DNA from 2 places in the Streptomyces sp. NPDC101151 genome. Region 1 is predicted to be linked to the other one. Evidence: riboswitches for the same ligand, from Rfam matches in the RefSeq annotation. Region 1 holds a riboswitch; the other holds the start of a gene.
What was found. Region 1 has a riboswitch for glycine ahead of gcvT (glycine cleavage system aminomethyltransferase GcvT). Riboswitches for the same ligand answer to the same signal wherever they lie in the genome.
Positions count from the first base shown of each region.

Region 2: another riboswitch for glycine. It lies ahead of gcvP (aminomethyl-transferring glycine dehydrogenase); the one in region 1 lies ahead of gcvT (glycine cleavage system aminomethyltransferase GcvT).

Region 1 covers NZ_JBIWPP010000029.1:51,465-55,658, forward strand. Annotated here, with positions in the region: gene ACIRU3_RS35945 (enhanced serine sensitivity protein SseB) at 1-754, opposite strand, end outside; gene ACIRU3_RS35950 (AAA family ATPase) at 828-1,493, opposite strand; glycine riboswitch at 1,671-1,768, shown strand; gene gcvT (glycine cleavage system aminomethyltransferase GcvT) at 1,925-3,043, shown strand; gene gcvH (glycine cleavage system protein GcvH) at 3,161-3,538, shown strand; gene glyA (serine hydroxymethyltransferase) at 3,553-4,194, shown strand, end outside.
Region 2 covers NZ_JBIWPP010000017.1:9,585-13,778, reverse strand. Annotated here, with positions in the region: gene gcvP (aminomethyl-transferring glycine dehydrogenase) at 1-2,618, opposite strand, end outside; glycine riboswitch at 2,793-2,887, opposite strand; gene ACIRU3_RS27435 (PRC-barrel domain-containing protein) at 3,007-3,378, shown strand; gene ACIRU3_RS27430 (DNA polymerase IV) at 3,300-4,194, opposite strand, start outside.

The sequences.
Region 1 (4,194 bases):
TCAGCCACTCGCCCACGGGGTCCTGGGCCACGTCGAGCAGGACCAGGTTGACCGGCCACGGGACCGGACCCTTGCCGAGGGCCCTGCCCAGAGCCTCCAGGGGAAGGGCTCGCAGGTCGCCCTCCCACTGGGAGAGCTCCACCCCCACGAACATCACCGGGTCGGCCGTCTCGATGGCGGCGAGGCAGCGGCGGGCGCTGAGGACCACGCCCGTCGCGGCGAACTCGGCGGAGGCGGCGGCGAGGAAGTCCACCGGGTCGTCCTGCCAGTCGGGCTCGAAGAGACGGACCCGGCCGCCGACGCCGGGGCCGTCCAGCGGGGTGCGGCCCGCGCGGCACAGCTCGGCCACCGCCTCGGGCGGGAGCGGGACACCGACCACACCGCCGGGATTGACGGCCATCCCGGCCTGCGGGGGCAGGCCGCGCGCGAACTCCACCGCCGGGGCGATGGTGTACGACATCTGGGAGCCGGCCGCCTGCCGGAGCTGCTCCTCGGAGCTGAAGACCGGGACGTACACCTGGCCCTCGATCTCCATGGTGGGCAGGTCCAGCGGGCCGCTGTGCGGACCGCCGCCGCCCGGCAGGGGGATCCAGACGAAGCTGCGGCCCAGGACCTCGATGATCCGTCCGCCCGCGGAGGGTATGCCGAGGGAGGCCGAGAGCACCTCCTCCAGCTCGTTGCCGGGCCAACCGCCGTGCGGGTGGGGGTGTGCCTGTGCCGGGAAGTCCGCGGGAATGTCCGCCGGGAAGTCCATCTGCCTACCGCCTGCTGGGAACCATGCTGTGGATCAGAAGGCTAGCGGGTGCCTGTGACAGACCTGGGTCCGATCAGCCGGAGAAGGCAATGCGGTGCAGTACGTCCGCCGCGTCCCGGTCCAGCAGCACCGCGGAGCCGCAGCCGGCGGGCAGCTCGCCCCGCTCCACCTCGCGCAGCAGCCGGGCGGTCGTACGGCGGTGGCGGCCGAAGGCGTACCGGGACACGCCGCGGCCGCGTTCACGCTGGCCCGCCCGGGCGATGCCGGGAGTGACGTCGAGGAGGACCAGGTGCAGGGTGCCGCCGCGGCGACGGGCCTCGCGGGCCAGCCAGCCGCGCACCCAGGCCTGGGTGCCGCAGTCGTGCACGACGACTCCCTCGCCGGTGCGCAGGGCGCGGCGCAGTCCGGCGAAGTGGGCGAGGCGGACCAGGGGGCGGTAGAGCGCGTAGGGGAGGAAGCGGGGCGTGCGGGCGTCCCAGCGGTCGCGCGCGTCCTGGGAGTCGATGCGGTGGCCGGGGACCGCGCGGTGCATCAGGGTGGACTTGCCGCTGCCGGGCAGGCCGGTGATCACCACCAGGTCCTGGGGGTCGAAGAGCAGGGCGCGCGGGCTGCGGCCGGCGCGGTCGCGCAGGTCCCGGACGACCGGGGCCGGGCGCTCGGCGCAGCGCTCGCGGGCCGGGACGGAGGGCTGCTTCGGCATCGCGATGCCGGTGGTGGCGTAGGCCGTCGTCCTGTTCACCGTGATCGTCCTCCCCTGTGGGCTCGGGAAACCCTTGCCCTAAGAATGTAAAGAGAAGGTAATGCGCCGTGTCCAGTGGTTGGGTGCGCGTAGTGCCACAGGTCGGTTACAGATGCGGCCCTGACGGGTGAGGGCGTGGCGTGCAATGATGTGCGCGCCAACTGCATACCGGCCGCTTGAATCCGCGCGGGAGAGTTCCCAGCAGTCTTCGCTGGGACGCCGAAGGAGCAAGTCCCTCCCTTGAATCTCTCAGGCCCCGTTACCGCGCGGGCGAGGCACATCTGAAAAGCGGGTCGCTGTGACAGTGGCTCCACCCAAGGTGCAAACCGTGATCGTCCCTGTGGCGGTCTCGGCGAACCTCTCAGGTTCCGATGACAGATGGGGAGGAACGTTCCTCGCCCGTCATGCCTGCCCTGGGAGACGACCGACCGATGAGCAGTACCGAACCCCGTCTTACCGCGCTCGATGCGCTGCATCGCTCGCTCGGTGCGACGATGACCGACTTCGCCGGCTGGGACATGCCCCTGCGCTACGGCTCCGAGCGCGACGAGCACCTCGCGGTGCGGACCAAGGCCGGTCTCTTCGACCTCTCGCACATGGGCGAGATCACCGTGACCGGACCGCAGGCGGCCGCCCTCCTGAACTTCGCCCTGGTGGGCAACATCGCCTCCGTCGGCGTCGGCCGCGCCCGCTACACCATGATCTGCCGGGCCGACGGCGGCATCCTGGACGACCTGATCGTCTACCGGCTGGCCGAGACCGAGTACATGGTCGTGGCCAACGCCTCCAACGCCCAGGTGGTGCTGGACGCGCTGACCGAGCGGGCCGAGGGCTTCGACGCCGAGGTGCGCGACGACCGTGACGCCTACGCGCTGATCGCGGTCCAGGGGCCCGAGTCCCCCGGCATCCTGAAGTCCCTCACGGACGCCGACCTGGACGGCCTGAAGTACTACGCGGGCCTGCCCGGCACCGTCGCCGGCGTCCCCGCCCTGATCGCCCGCACCGGCTACACCGGCGAGGACGGCTTCGAGCTGTTCGTGAAGCCGGAGCACGCCGTGGAGCTGTGGCAGGCGCTGACCAAGGCCGGCGAGGGCGTCGGCCTGGTGCCCTGCGGCCTGTCCTGCCGGGACACCCTGCGCCTGGAGGCGGGCATGCCGCTGTACGGGCACGAGCTGACCACGTCCCTGACGCCGTTCGACGCCGGGCTCGGCCGGGTGGTGAAGTTCGAGAAGGAGGGCGACTTCGTGGGCCGCGAGGCGCTCAGCGAGGCCGCCTCCCGCGCCCAGGAGAACCCGCCGCGGGTCCTCGTCGGCCTGATCGCCGAGGGCCGCCGGGTGCCGCGTGCCGGGTACGCCGTCGTCGCGGGCGGCGAGGTCATCGGCGAGGTCACCTCGGGCGCCCCCTCCCCCACCCTGGGCAAGCCGATCGCCATCGCGTACGTCGACGCGGCGCACGCGGCGCCGGGCACCGAGGGCGTCGGTGTGGACATCCGGGGCAGCCACGAGCCGTACGAGGTCGTGGCGCTGCCCTTCTACAAGCGCCAGAAGTAGACACCCGGGCGCGGTCCGTACCGATCACGTGACCCTGCGCACACCTCACCTGCTCGCCAGCAGTTCCAGTAATCCCCCATTCATCAGCACTCCCGCGCGTACAGGAGAATTCAGGCCATGAGCAACCCCCAGCAGCTGCGCTACAGCAAGGAGCACGAGTGGCTGTCGGGCGCCGAGGACGGCGTCTCGACGGTCGGCATCACGGAGCACGCGGCCAACGCGCTCGGCGATGTCGTCTTCGTCCAGCTCCCGGAGGTCGGTGTCACGGTGACCGCGGGCGAGACCTGCGGCGAGCTGGAGTCGACCAAGTCGGTCTCCGACCTCTACTCGCCGGTCACCGGCGAGATCACCGAGGTCAACGAGGACGTCGTCAACGACCCGTCGCTGGTGAACTCCGCCCCCTTCGAGGGCGGCTGGCTGTTCAAGGTGCGCGTCACGGAGGAGCCGTCCGACCTGCTCTCCGCCGACGAGTACACCGCCGAGACCGCCGGCTGAGGAGTCCTAGCCCCATGACTGTCCTGAACACCTCCCTGCACGAGCTGGACCCGGAGATCGCCGCCGCGGTCGACGCCGAGCTGAACCGGCAGCAGTCCACGCTGGAGATGATCGCCTCCGAGAACTTCGCACCGCTCGCGGTGATGGAGGCTCAGGGGTCGGTCCTCACCAACAAGTACGCCGAGGGCTACCCGGGCCGCCGCTACTACGGCGGCTGCGAGCACGTCGACGTCGCCGAGCAGATCGCCATCGACCGGATCAAGGAGCTGTTCGGCGCCGAGTACGCCAACGTGCAGCCCCACTCCGGCGCCTCCGCGAACCAGGCGGCGCTGTTCGCGCTGGCCCAGCCCGGGGACACCATCCTCGGCCTGGACCTGGCGCACGGCGGCCACCTGACCCACGGGATGCGGCTGAACTTCTCCGGCAAGCAGTTCAACGTGGTCGCCTACCACGTGGACGACGCCGGTCTGGTCGACATGGCCGAGGTCGAGCGGCTCGCCAAGGAGCACCGCCCGAAGGTGATCATCGCGGGCTGGTCGGCGTACCCGCGTCAGCTGGACTTCGCCGAGTTCCGCCGGATCGCGGACGAGGTCGAGGCCTACCTGTGGGTCGACATGGCGCACTTCGCCGGGCTGGTCGCGGCGGGTCTGCACCCC
Region 2 (4,194 bases), on a different contig from region 1:
CAGAAACGGTCCAGCTCGGCCACGTCCTCGGACTCGGTCGGCTCGATCATCAGCGTGCCGGCCACCGGGAAGGACATCGTCGGCGCGTGGAAGCCGTAGTCGATCAGGCGCTTCGCCACGTCGTCCACGCTCACGCCGGTCGCCTTGGTCAGCGGGCGCAGGTCGATGATGCACTCGTGCGCCACCAGGCCGCCGGGGCCCGTGTAGAGCACCGGGTAGTGCGGCTCCAGGCGCTTGGCGATGTAGTTCGCGGAGAGCACGGCCACCTGGGTGGCGCGCTTGAGGCCCTCGCCGCCCATCAGACGGACGTACGCCCACGAGATCGGCAGGATGCCCGCGCTGCCCCACGGCGCCGCCGAGATCGGGCCGACGCCCGTCTCCGGGCCGGCCGCGGGCTGCATCGGGTGGTTGGGCAGGTACGGCGCCAGGTGCGCGCGGACCGCGACCGGGCCGACGCCGGGGCCGCCGCCGCCGTGCGGGATACAGAAGGTCTTGTGCAGGTTCAGGTGCGAGACGTCGCCGCCGAAGTGCCCCGGCTTGGCGAGGCCGACCAGTGCGTTGAGGTTCGCGCCGTCGACGTACACCTGGCCGCCGGCCTCGTGCACCTGGGCGCAGATGTCGGCGACGTGCTCCTCGAACACACCGTGGGTGGACGGGTAGGTGATCATCAGGACGGCCAGCTCGTCACGGTGCTGCTCGATCTTCGTCCGCAGGTCCTCGACGTCGATCTCGCCGTCCTCGGCGGTCTTCACGACGACGACCTTCATGCCGGCCATCACGGCACTGGCGGCGTTGGTGCCGTGCGCGGAGGAGGGGATGAGGCAGATGATGCGCTGCTTGTCGCCGTTGGCGCGGTGGTAGCCACGCACGGCCAGCAGCCCGGCCAGCTCGCCCTGGGAGCCGGCGTTCGGCTGGAGCGAGACCTTGTCGTAGCCGGTGACCTCGGCGAGACGGTCCTCCAGCTCATGGATGAGCGTGAGGTAGCCCTCGGCCTGCTCGGCGGGCGCGAACGGGTGCAGCTGGCCGAACTCGGGCCAGGTGACCGGCTCCATCTCCGTGGTCGCGTTGAGCTTCATGGTGCAGGAGCCCAGCGGGATCATGCCGCGGTCGAGCGCGTAGTCGCGGTCGGCCAGCTTGCGCAGGTAGCGCAGCATCGCGGTCTCGGAGCGGTGCTCGTGGAAGACCGGGTGGGTCAGGTAGTCGTCGGTGCGCAGCAGCGCCTCGGGCAGGGCCTCCCCGGTCGCGGCGTCCAGCGCCTCGATGTCGCCCTCGACACCGAACGCGGACCACACGGCGGCCAGCTGGGCCCGGTTGGTGGTCTCGTCACAGGCGAGGGAGACGAGGTCGGCGTCGACCGGACGCAGGTTGACCCCCTTCTCACGGGCGGCGGCGACGACCTCGGCGGCCTTGCCGGGCACGCGCGCGGTGAGGGTGTCGAAGTAGGAGCCGTGCACGATCTCCACACCGCCGGCCTTCAGGCCCTCGGCGAGGACCGTGGCGTAGCGGTGGGTACGGCGGGCAATGACCCTGAGGCCCTCGGGGCCGTGGTAGACGGCGTACATGCCCGCCATCACGGCGAGCAGCACCTGCGCGGTGCAGATGTTGCTGGTGGCCTTCTCGCGGCGGATGTGCTGCTCACGGGTCTGCAGCGCGAGGCGGTAGGCCTTGTTTCCGTCGGCGTCGACGGAGACGCCGACGAGACGGCCGGGCAGGCTGCGCGCGAACTTCTCGTGCACCGCCATGTAGCCGGCGTGCGGACCGCCGAAGCCCATCGGCACGCCGAAGCGCTGGGTGGTGCCGACGGCGATGTCCGCGCCCAGCTCACCGGGCGAGACCAGCAGGGTGAGGGCCAGCAGGTCGGCGGCGACGGTGACGAGCGCGCCCAGCTCGTGCGCCTGGTCGATGACCGGCTTGATGTCGCGTACGACGCCGGAGGCGCCGGGGTACTGGACCAGCACGCCGTTGATCTCGCGCGCGGCGATGTCGGCCGGGATGCCGTCGCTGAGGTCGGCGACGACGACCTCCACACCGGTCGGCTCGGCGCGGGTCTCGATGACGGCGATGGTCTGCGGCAGCGCGTCCGCGTCGATCAGGAACAGGCCCTTCTTGTTCTTGCCCATGCGCCGGGACAGCGCCATCGCCTCGGCGGCGGCCGTGCCCTCGTCGAGCAGGGAGGCGCCGGAGGTGGGCAGGCCGGTCAGCTCGGCGACCATCGTCTGGAAGTTCAGCAGGGCCTCCAGGCGGCCCTGCGAGATCTCCGGCTGGTACGGCGTGTAGGCCGTGTACCAGGCCGGGTTCTCCATGACGTTGCGCAGGATGACCGGCGGGGTGAAGGTGCCGTGGTAGCCGAGGCCGATCATGGAGCCGAGGACCTGGTTGCGGTCGGCGAGCGAGCGCAGCTCGGCGAGCACCTCGGCCTCGGTGCGGGCGCCCGGCAGGTCCAGGGCGTCGGCATTCTTGATCACATCCGGGACCGCGGCGGCGGTCAGCTCGTCGAGGGAGCCGTAGCCGACGTGCGCGAGCATCTTGTCCCGCGCCTCCTCGTCGGGCCCGATGTGGCGCTGCTCGAAGGGGATGCCCGCTTCGAGCTCGGAGAGCGGAATGCGATGGGCGGTCATTGCGGAGGCCTCCTGGTCTGACGCGACCTTCGAGGGGCACCACGGCGCGGATACCCCGACGGCCTCCCCCTCTGTCATCTCAACCTGAGAGCTTCACCGGGCGCCCGCGGGTCCCGGCTTTCACCGTCGGTGAGGGCGGGTGCCGTCGGCACTCGCCCTGCTTTCCAGAGTGACCTCGTCCGTGCGGTACGTGAGCCTGAGAGATTCCGGGGAGGATTTGCTCCTTCGGCGCCTCCGAGGTGATCGGAGGACTCTCCCGCACGGGGTCAGCAGCCGCTGTCAGCCTACCAGCGAGGTCAACGCCCGAGTCCTCGAGTGGCCGCCTCCTTGAATGTGCTCTTTTGTAGTGCTTACGGATGAGTTGCGACCAAGTGGAGGGAGAGGGACCGTGCAGACCGATATCGATCCGCGCAACCTGATCGGCCGCAAGGCGTTCGACCGCAATGGCACCAAGATCGGCACCATCGACGAGGTGTATCTCGACGACGCGACGGGTGTGCCGGAGTGGGCGGCCATACGGACCGGTCTGTTCTCCCGGGACGCCTTCGTCCCGCTGGAGCCCAGCGAACTGATCGAGGGCGCCCTCCGGGTTCCCTTCGAACGCGCGCTCATCAAGGACGCCCCGGACTTCGGGGTGGGCCGCCACCTCTCCCCCGAGCAGGAACTCCAGCTCTACCACCACTACGGACTCGACGTGACCTCACCCTCCCCGCTCCCGGACCGCGACTTCGGGAAGCTGGCGGGCACGGAGGAGACGTGAACCGCTCCGGCCGGTGAGGCGTCCGTCCCTCCTTCGGACGCTTCCCCCGGACCCTCGGCCCGGGGCGGCGGGCCCGGCGCGCCGGGGACCAGCGGCAGCGGATCCACCGGCTCCAGGCCGGGGTCGTCGACCCGGAAGGTGCGGACCCGTCCCGGCGGCGAGTCCGGTGTCTCGAAGCGCACGGTGACCCGGCCCAGGCCGCTGCCCTGCACCCAGCCGTACCCGTGCTCGGCATGCCGTACGTCGTGCCCCGCACGCCAGTGCCGTTCGACGGGCTCCGGATGCTCCTGAACCGCCTCCGGCGCGGACTCCTCCGGCGTCTCCGCGGCCCGCTCGCCCGCCGCCTGCGCGAACAGGTCCTCCTGGGTGTAGTCGGCGAGCCCCGAGACACCCACGCCGAGCAGCCGCACCCCGCCCGTGGTGTCCACCGACTCCAGCAGCCGCGCGGCCGCCTCACGGATCACCGCCGGATCGTCGGTGGGCCCCCTGAGCGTCTCGGAGCGGGTCAGCGTCGAGAAGTCGTACCGCCGCACCTTCAGCACGATGGTCCGCCCCGACAGCCCGGCCCCGCGCAGCCGCCGCACACACCGGTCCGCGAGCCGCTGCACCTCCAGGCCGACCCGCAGCCGGTCATGGATGTCCACGTCATAGGTGTCCTCCACCGACACCGACTTGGTCTCCCGCTCGGCCACCACGGGCCGGTCGTCGCGCGCCAGCGCCATGGCGTACAGCGCGTGCCCGTGCGCCTTGCCGAGCAGTCGTACGAGTTCGTCCTCACCCGCCTCGGCCAGCTCTTCGACGGTGGTGATCCCGGCG